One region of the Lentzea sp. HUAS12 genome, then DNA from elsewhere that is predicted to be linked to it. Evidence: riboswitches for the same ligand, from Rfam matches in the RefSeq annotation. Region 1 holds a riboswitch; the other holds the start of a gene.
The links. Region 1 has a riboswitch for S-adenosylmethionine ahead of ND450_RS28675 (methionine ABC transporter ATP-binding protein). Riboswitches for the same ligand answer to the same signal wherever they lie in the genome.

Region 1 (4,450 bases):
CGGTGGGCGTCGCTGATCCCCACCCGAGCTTTCCCCCCGGCGCGCTGACCATCACGCCCGCGGACGTGCTCGAGGTGCTCGGCCCGGACGCCGACGACCTGCTCGCCTCGGCCAACGTCGACGTCGACGAGCTGATCCGTCTCATCAACGCCGAGACGACGATCATGCCGCCCCTCGTCCTCCCGTCGGAGGAAGAGGAGAAGCGCGACCCGCAGGTCCTCGTCAAGGCCGCCTCGACGTGGAAGCGCCGCTTCCTCAAGGGCGCCGTTGCCGCGGTCCTCGTGTCGATCTCCGGCGGCGGCGTGACCGCGATGGCGATGGACAAGTCGCTGACCGTCGAGGTCGACGGAGCGCTGCAGACCGTCCACTCGTACGAGGGCACGGTCGGCGAGGTCCTGGCAGAGGAAGGCATCGTCGTCGGTGAGCACGACGCCCTGTCCCCGTCGCTGAACGCCCCGATCTCCGACGGCGGCAAGATCAGCCTCGACCGCGGCCGCCTGCTCAAGACGAGCGTCGACGGCCAGGCCCGCGAGGACTGGGTTCGCTCGATCACCGTCGAGGAAGCCGCGAAGCAGCTCGGCGTGAACCTCGAAGGCGCCTGGATGTCCGCGCCCGGTTCGCAGGACATCCCGCTCGAGGGCATGAACCTCGAGGTCAAGACCAGCAAGCTCGTCAAGCTGTTCGACGGCGCGAACCCGGTCCGCGAGATCAAGACCACCGCCCTGACCGTCGACGAGCTCCTCAAGGCCGAGAACCTCACCCTCGGCCCGGAGGACGCCGTCTCGTCCGGCACGGACGTCAAGATCGCGACCGGCGCCGAGGTCTACATCTCCCGCACCGGCGTCACGGTCATCAACGTGAACGAGCCGGTCGCCCCGCCCGTCGAGAAGACCAACGACCCGAACATGAACGCGGGCGAGCAGAAGGTCACCGACCCGGGCGAGGCCGGCGAGCAGACCTCGCAGTACCGCGTGACGGTGAAGAACGGCAAGGAGATCAGCCGCGAGAAGCTGAGCAGCAAGGTCACCAAGGAGCCGAAGCCGAAGAAGATCACCGTCGGCACCAAGCCCCTCCCCGACGGCGAGGTGTGGGACCGCCTGGCCAAGTGCGAGGCGGGCGGCAACTGGGCGATCAACACCGGCAACGGCTACTACGGCGGCCTCCAGTTCAACGCGAGCACCTGGGCCGCCTACGGCGGCACCGCCTACGCGCAGCTCCCGCACCAGGCCACCCGCGAGCAGCAGATCGCCATCGCCACCAAGCTCCGCGACGGCCGCGGCGGCACGTACTCGGCGTGGCCGGGCTGCCGCGCGAAGCTCGGCCTGCCGTAAACCCTCTCCGTCCCCCGACGAAGGCCGCTCCTGGACCGCCAGGGGCGGCCTTCGTCGCGTCCGGGGCCCGCTGGGCGGGGACTTGGTGGGGCTGGACGGCTGGGACGCGTCTGCGGGCGGGTTGCCGGGGGAGCGCACCCGCCACGGTGGCGCGCGGCAGGGCTGGGTGAGGTGCGGCGCGGCATGGGAGATGCGGCGGATCGCGGCAGGCGTGAGGCGCGGCACGGGTGAGACCACCCAGGCCCGGCGTGAGGCGGTGCAGGTCCAGGCGAAGCCGAAGGCGAGCCACCCCACCACCCAGCGCAATGGCGAAGCCGAGCCGCCCCTACCTCTACCCACTCTGACCAGCGGTAATGACCCGACCCCGACGGCGATCGGGGCTTGACTTCGGGTGCGAGTCCTTGAACTTGACCACTCGGCCGGGCTTCACAGACCGGCCTTCATCAGGCCGAGAAAGGCCTCGCAAGGGCCCCGAAGTCAAGCCCCGATCGCGATCGTCGCGAAGCGGCGATGACATGACCCGGCTCGTCACCGCCCACGCTCGTCACCGCCAACCCCAGGTACCACCCACCCCACCCACCACCAGGCCTGCGAGAATGCCGGGGTGAGCCTGCTGGGTCCTGCCGAAGTCCGCCGTCTAGCCGCAGAGCTGGACATCCGCCCCACCAAGAAACTGGGCCAGAACTTCGTCCACGACCCCAACACCGTCCGCAAGATCGTCACCGCGGCCGAGCTCACCGAGGACGACGTCGTCCTGGAGGTGGGCCCGGGCCTGGGCTCGCTCACCCTCGCCCTCCTCCCGAGCGCCAGCCAGGTGGTGGCCGTGGAAATCGACCCCCCGCTGGCGCAAAGGCTCCCGCAGACCGTCCAAGAGATGGATCCGGAGAACGCCCACAAGCTCCACGTCGTCCTCAAGGACGCCATGAAAGTCACCCGGGAAGACCTGCCGTTCCAGCCCACCGCGATCGTCGCCAACCTGCCCTACAACGTGGCGGTGCCGGTGGTCCTCCACCTCCTGGCCGAGCTCCCCAGCCTCCAGAAGGGGCTGGTGATGGTGCAGGCCGAGGTGGCCGACCGGATGGCAGCGAAGCCCGGCAACAAGATCTACGGCGTCCCCAGCGTGAAGCTCGCCTGGTACGCCGAGGCGAAGAAGGCCGGCGCGATCGGCAAGAACGTCTTCTGGCCCGCGCCGAACGTCGACTCGGGGCTGGTCTGGTTCCAGCGCCACGAGAAGCCGCTGTCCACAGTGGACCGATCCAAGCTCTTCAAGATCGTGGACGCCGCCTTCGCGCAGCGCCGCAAGACCCTCAGGGCTGCTCTCAAAGCACACACCCCGAACGTCGACGAACTGCTCGAGAAGGCCGGTGTCGACCCGCAGCTGCGGGGGGAGCAGCTCAGCGTGATCGACTTCATCCGGATTGCGGAGGTCTAGGCCGGGGATCCTTCGGCCATCAGTGTGATCTGTCGAACGAATCCGAATCTGGCTTGCGCAACCGAACGTCCGTCCGGTTGACTGCTACTTGCCATCCGGAGCGACTGAGAGACCTGGCTCTACGACGTCGCAGCAACCACCCGCTGGATGCGGGCAGGTGCTAACGCCAGGACCGATGGAGGAGCACCATGGGTACCGTGCGAATGCTGACGCGCCGTCGAGTCATCGACCAGTGCCGTCGCTCGTCTTCTGCATGTCGTCGCCACCTCGTCTAAGGCGCCTTTTCAAAGTCCTTTGACGCGCACTCGAACGAAGAGTGGCGCACACCCCTGAGCAGCAATCTTCGACCGCGCACGTCCGCCACGAGCGGACGAGGTGCCGTCGCGCGCAGCCGTGGAGCAGAAGTGATCACTGTCGAAAACCTCACCAAGTCCTTCCAGGGTGTCAGCGCCCTCAACGGCGTGACCCTCGACGTCGAGGCCGGCACCGTGCTCGGTGTCGTCGGCCCGAGCGGTGCCGGCAAGTCCACTCTCGCCCGCTGCGTCGCGCTGCTGGAGCGTCCCGACTCCGGGGCGATCCGCGTCGACGGCACCGACATCACGAGCCTCGACGGGTCGGCCCTCAGGGCTGCTCGCAGGCAGATCGGCGTTGTGCCGCAAGGGGATTCGCTCCTCCGCCAGCGCACGGCGGCCGGCAACATCGCGCTGCCGCTCGAGAGCGCGGGAGTCCCCGGACCTCAGCGGCGGACGAGGGTCGGCGAGCTGCTCGACCTCGTCGGGCTCACCGACAAGGCCGCCGCGTACCCCGACCAGCTGTCCGGCGGGCAGCGCCAGCGCATCGCCGTGGCGCGTGCCCTCGCCGCCAACCCGTCCGTGCTGCTCGCCGACGAGCCGACGTCCGCGCTGGACCCGGAGACCACCGGTTCCGTGCTGACCGTGCTCGACCGTGCGCGCGCTGAGCTGGGTGTGACCGTCCTCGTCGTCACGCACGACATGGGTGTGGTCCGGAAGATCTGCGACGACGTCGCCGTGCTGGAGCAGGGGCGCGTCGTCGAACACGGCAAGGTCCTCGACCTGGTCAACAACCCGGTGAGCCGCACGAGCAGTGCGCTGCTGCCCGCGGTCGACCTGAACCCGATCAACGAGAGCAGCTACGACCGCGTCGCGGACGTCGTGCTCGTCGGGTTCGCCGCGGTCGGGGCGCTGCTGCCCGAGGCCGCGCACCGGTTCGGCGTGGAACTGAACATCGTCGGCGGTGGCCTGACGCGTCTCGGGGAGACCCCGGTCGCGCGCTTCCGCCTGGGGCTGAACGGCGAACGCTCCGACTCCGCTCTCGAGTGGATCGGCGAGGCCGGCGGCGCTGTGCAGAGGTCCCTGAAGGGGCCGCAGGGAGTAGCTGCGTGAGGTCTGCAACACCCTGGTCCGACGTGATCGCGTATCTCGTCGAGGCCACCGGAGAAACGCTGTACATGGTCGGCGTCTCCACTGTCATCGCAACACTGCTGGGCGTTCCCGTGGGTGTTTGGCTGCAGCTCACCGCCAAGGGCGGGCTGCGGCCGAACGCCGCGGTGCACAGGATCCTGAGCTTCGTCACCGACCTGGGCCGCTCGATGCCGTTCATCGTGCTGCTCGTCGCGCTCACGTCGGTCACCCGCCTGATCGTCGGCGGCTCGATCGGCAGCACGGCG
Region 2 (4,450 bases), 930 kb from region 1:
AACGCCGAGGTGCTCAAGGTGCCTCACCACGGCAGCCGCTACTCACTGCCCGCGTTTCTCAAGGCCGTGCGGCCGCGGGTGGCGCTGGTCAGCGTCGGCACGGGCAACAGGTACGGGCACCCGAGCGCGCACGTCATCGACGTGTTGCGGGCGGGAGGCGCCTTGGTGTTGCGCACGGACAAGGACGGAGACCTGGCGGTACTGCCGGGAAACCGAATCGTACGAAGGAGAAGAGATGGTCTGGGTCAGGTTGTTCAACGCGCGCTACCCGATCGCCGGCGGCACGCCCGGCCTCGCATGGGCGCTGTGGCAGACGAACTACACGGCGACGCCGTGGCCGCACGACGAACTCAAGCCCGATTTCGGTTACTACATCTGCGAAACACTCGAAGACGGCACCCGCGCCGTCACGTACCGGGCGACGACCACGCACGTGCTGCCCCCGACGAAGGCCGAGTCGCCGGAAGAGGCATACGACCTCGTCGCGGAGCACGTCTTCGACGACGAACTGCGGATCGCGCCGGACATCTGGCACGACTACCACTACAACGCGCTGAAGGCGGAAGCCCCGTGGCCGCAACGGATCGTGGCGTGGCGCGCGACCGTGGAGCAGGTCGGGCCGCACGTGGTCGACGGCCTGCTGCGCTTTCCCCGCACGGGCTGGCTCGAGACGGACGCGATCGCCCTGTGAGGCGTCCCGCGCAGTCACAAAGCGGCTCGGGGACGCGTGTGCGCCCCCGAGCCGGAAGGAGGTGATCCGGGGTGATTAACCCAGTGCCTTGATGACGGCCTCGGCCGACGGCGGGACCGTCGCGCGCGGGCCGACCGTGTCGCCCAGTGCGTCGAGGGTCTTGAGGCCGTCGCCGGTGATCAGCAGCACGGTCTCGGCGTCGGGGTCGAGCTGGCCCGTCTCGATCAGCTTCTTCGCCGTCGCGACGGTCACGCCGCCGGCGGTCTCGGCGAAGATGCCCTCGGTGCGGGCGAGGAGCTTGATGCCCTCGACGACCTCTTCGTCGGTGACGTCCTCGATGGCGCCGTTGGTGCGGCGGACCGCGTCGAGCACGTACGGGCCGTCGGCCGGGGCCCCGATCGCCAGCGAGCGGGCGATCGTGTCCGGGCGGACCGGGCGGATGACGTCGTGGCCCGCCTTGAAGGCGGCGGAGATCGGGGAGCAGCCCGTGGCCTGCGCGCCGAACACCTTGTACGGGGAGGCTTCCACGAGGTCGAGCTGGCCGAGTTCGCGGAACGCCTTGTCGACCTTGGTGAGCTGCGAGCCGGAGGCGATCGGCACGACGATCTGGTCGGGCAGGCGCCAGCCGAGCTGTTCGGCGACCTCGTAGCCGAGGGTCTTGGAGCCTTCCGCGTAGTACGGGCGGACGTTGACGTTGACGAACGCCCAGTCCTCGTTCTCCGCGGCGAGCTCCTGGGCGAGGCGGTTGACGTCGTCGTAGTTGCCGTCGACGGCGATCAGCGAGCCGTCGTAGACGGCGCTCATCAGAATCTTGGCGCGCTCGAGGTTGGAGGGGACGAGGACGACGGACTTCCAGCCGGCGCGGGCCGCGGCCGCGGCGACGGCGTTCGCCAGGTTGCCGGTGGACGGGCAGGCCAGCACCTTGAAGCCGAGTTCGCGGGCGGCGGCGAGGGCGACGCCGACCACCCGGTCCTTGAACGAGTGCGTGGGGTTGCCGGTGTCGTCCTTCACCCAGACCTTGCGGACGCCCAGGGCCTTGGCGAGGTTGTGGGCCTCGACCAGGCGGGTGCCGCCGGGGTCGGTGTTCGGGTGCTGTTCCACAGTGGACGGAACGGGGAGGAGGCCGCGGTAGCGCCAGATGGACTTGGGGCCGGCCTCGATGTCCTCGCGCCGGATCTTCCCGAAGTCGTAGGCCACTTCCAGCGGCCCGAAACACTCGAGACAGGCGTATTCAGGAGCGAGAGGGGTTTCGTTGCCGCACTCCCGGCACAGCAGCGCGCGGGCGGGGCCGAGGTCGAACTTGGTGCTCGTGGGCACACTGACAGCAGTCATCGCGAGGTATCTCCTCATCTGTCCCGCGAAATCGAACGGGTCGGAATTGGCACCGTGATCGTCTGCACTCAGATGCGCGCACAGGTATGTGTGCACACAGCGCTGACGCCGGTTGCCGGGGCTTCTTCGGGCCGGTCCCTCTGCCCCTCTGGATGAGCGGTGTTCAGTTGTGGCCACCAACCTACGGCATGTGTCGGTTGCCGATCCACAATCGCCCACGATCCGGGACGTGGGAGGATGCCGGTCGTGAGCGCACCGGAGTCACTGCACCTCGTCGTCGGCGAAGAGGAGCTGCTGGTCGAACGGGCTGTTCGCGCGGCTCTCGAGGCCGCGCGGAAGGTCGATCCGAGCGCCGACCTGACCCGCGTCCAGGTGACTGATCTCACCCCTCCTGAGCTCGCCGAACTGGTGAGTCCGTCGCTGTTCGCGGAGGGGCGGGTGATCGTCCTGCAGAACGGTCAGGACATCAGCAAGGAGGTCGCCGACACGGTGCTCTCCTACGTCAAGGCGCCCGCGGACGGGGTCACGCTCGTCGTCGTGCACACGGGCGGTGGTCGCAGCAAGGCGGCCAAGGACCTGCCGGGGCAGCTGAAGAAGGCCGGTGCCGCGGTCACCGAGTGCGGCAAGGTCACCAAGCCCGCGGAGCGCGAGGCGTTCGTGCGCAACGAGGTGCGGCAGGCGGGCGGCAAGATCGACCCGGAGGCCGTCGCCACGCTCATCGACGCCGTCGGCACGAACCTGCGCGAGCTCGCGGCGGCCGCCTCGCAGCTCGTGTCCGACACCGACGGCAAGGTGACGATCGAGGAGATCCGCCGCTACCACCAGGGCAAGGCCGAGGTGACGGGGTTCGCCGTCGCGGAGAAGGCCGTCGTGGGGGACAGGGCGGGCGCCATGGAGGCGTTGCGCTGGGCCATGCAGCTCGGTGTGCCGCACGTGCTGGTCGCGGACGCGCTGGCGGACGCGGTGCGCACGGTCGCGCGGGTGTCCGCCGTGGGCCGCGCCGACCCGTTCAGCCTGGCCGGGCCGCTCGGCATGCCGCCGTGGAAGATCAAGAAGGCGCAGGCCCAGGCCCGAGGCTGGGACCAGACGGGTCTCGCGGACGCGATGCAGGTGGTCGCGGGGCTCAACGCGGACGTGAAGGGCGTGGCGGCCGACGCCGACTACGCGCTGGAGCGCGCGGTGCTCCGGATCGTGGCCGCGCACAGCCGACGCTAGGTCAGCGCCTCGGAATCCCGATCAGGTACTGGGCGCCGGTGAAGCCGGGTTCGACGCCGATCGTCCACGTGAACGTCGCGGTGTCGCGCAAGCCGTCGACCATCCGCCGCAGTTCCGCGCGCCCGTACATGCGCAGGAACGACACCAAGCTGTCGAAGAACATCATGAACGGCAGCACCGGCACGACGTACGTCAGCGCCAGCCGCAGCAGGTAGCGCGGCAGGGGATTGCGCTGGAACGGCGCCGCGAGCAGCACGGCCAGCGTCAGGAAGAACGGGAACACCAGCACGTAGAGCCACGACCGTTTGGTGTCCACGACCACTATGGGCTGCCGGGTGTCGACGGCGTTCTGCAGCATGCGCGTCGCCAGCGCGGGCGGGAAGTGGTGGAAGGCGCCGTAGATCGTCCGCGTGCCTTCCAGCCGGCAGTCCGTGGCGTCGACCGACGACGACACGTGGTCCACCGAGCAGCACGAGTCCAGCCGTCGCCGATTGGAAGCGGCGACGCGCTCGAACGCGGGCACGTTCGGCACCAGGTCGGTCAGCGTCACCCAGGTGTGGACACCTGAGGCGTGCAACCGCCGCTGGATCAGCGGCAGCGGCCCTCCCGAACCCGAGCAGAGGTCGACGATCCGGTGGTCCGCGCCCGACCGCAGGGCGAGCGCCAGCGGGCGGGAGTACTCGCGCGCCGCGTCCGTCAGCCGGTAGATCGTGAGGATCGACTCCGTGTGCAGGGTCCGCAGCACGGGCGGGGTGCCGTCGAGGTCGTGCAGCTCGAAGAAGTCGAGACGCGGCAGCGATTCCATGAGGACTACGCCTACACCAATGACGCGGTCGTGTGCGCATGAACACGAAAGGGCTCCACCTCCCGGAGGAGGTGGAGCCCTCTCAGCAGAAGCTCGAAGCTCCGCGTGCGAGATCAGCCCTCGAGGGAGTTCGCGCGCAGCGCCATCGCCGACTTCTTGTTGGCGGCCTGGTTGGCGTGGATGACGCCCTTGCTGGCGGCCTTGTCGAGCTTGCGGGACGCGTCCTGCAGCAGCTCCAGGGCCTTCGCCTTGTCACCGGCCTCGGCAGCCTCGCGGAACTTGCGGATGGCCGTCTTCAGGGACGACTTGACCGACTTGTTGCGAAGGCGGGCCTTCTCGTTGGTCTTGATCCGCTTGAGCTGGGACTTGATGTTCGCCATGCGACATCACCCTTCTTGTCGAAACCG

Region 2: another riboswitch for S-adenosylmethionine. It lies ahead of thrC (threonine synthase); the one in region 1 lies ahead of ND450_RS28675 (methionine ABC transporter ATP-binding protein).

What each region holds. Positions count from the first base shown of each region.
Region 1 is NZ_CP099738.1:6,286,317-6,290,766, reverse strand. Features, by position in the region: gene ND450_RS45885 (resuscitation-promoting factor) at 1-1,331, shown strand, start outside; gene rsmA (16S rRNA (adenine(1518)-N(6)/adenine(1519)-N(6))-dimethyltransferase RsmA) at 1,942-2,763, shown strand; SAM riboswitch class I at 2,852-2,945, shown strand; gene ND450_RS28675 (methionine ABC transporter ATP-binding protein) at 3,168-4,166, shown strand; gene ND450_RS28670 (methionine ABC transporter permease) at 4,163-4,450, shown strand, end outside.
Region 2 is NZ_CP099738.1:5,353,007-5,357,456, reverse strand. Features, by position in the region: gene ND450_RS24020 (DNA internalization-related competence protein ComEC/Rec2) at 1-756, shown strand, start outside; gene thrC (threonine synthase) at 767-2,023, opposite strand; SAM riboswitch class I at 2,035-2,182, opposite strand; gene holA (DNA polymerase III subunit delta) at 2,270-3,238, shown strand; gene ND450_RS24005 (hypothetical protein) at 3,240-4,043, opposite strand; gene rpsT (30S ribosomal protein S20) at 4,157-4,423, opposite strand.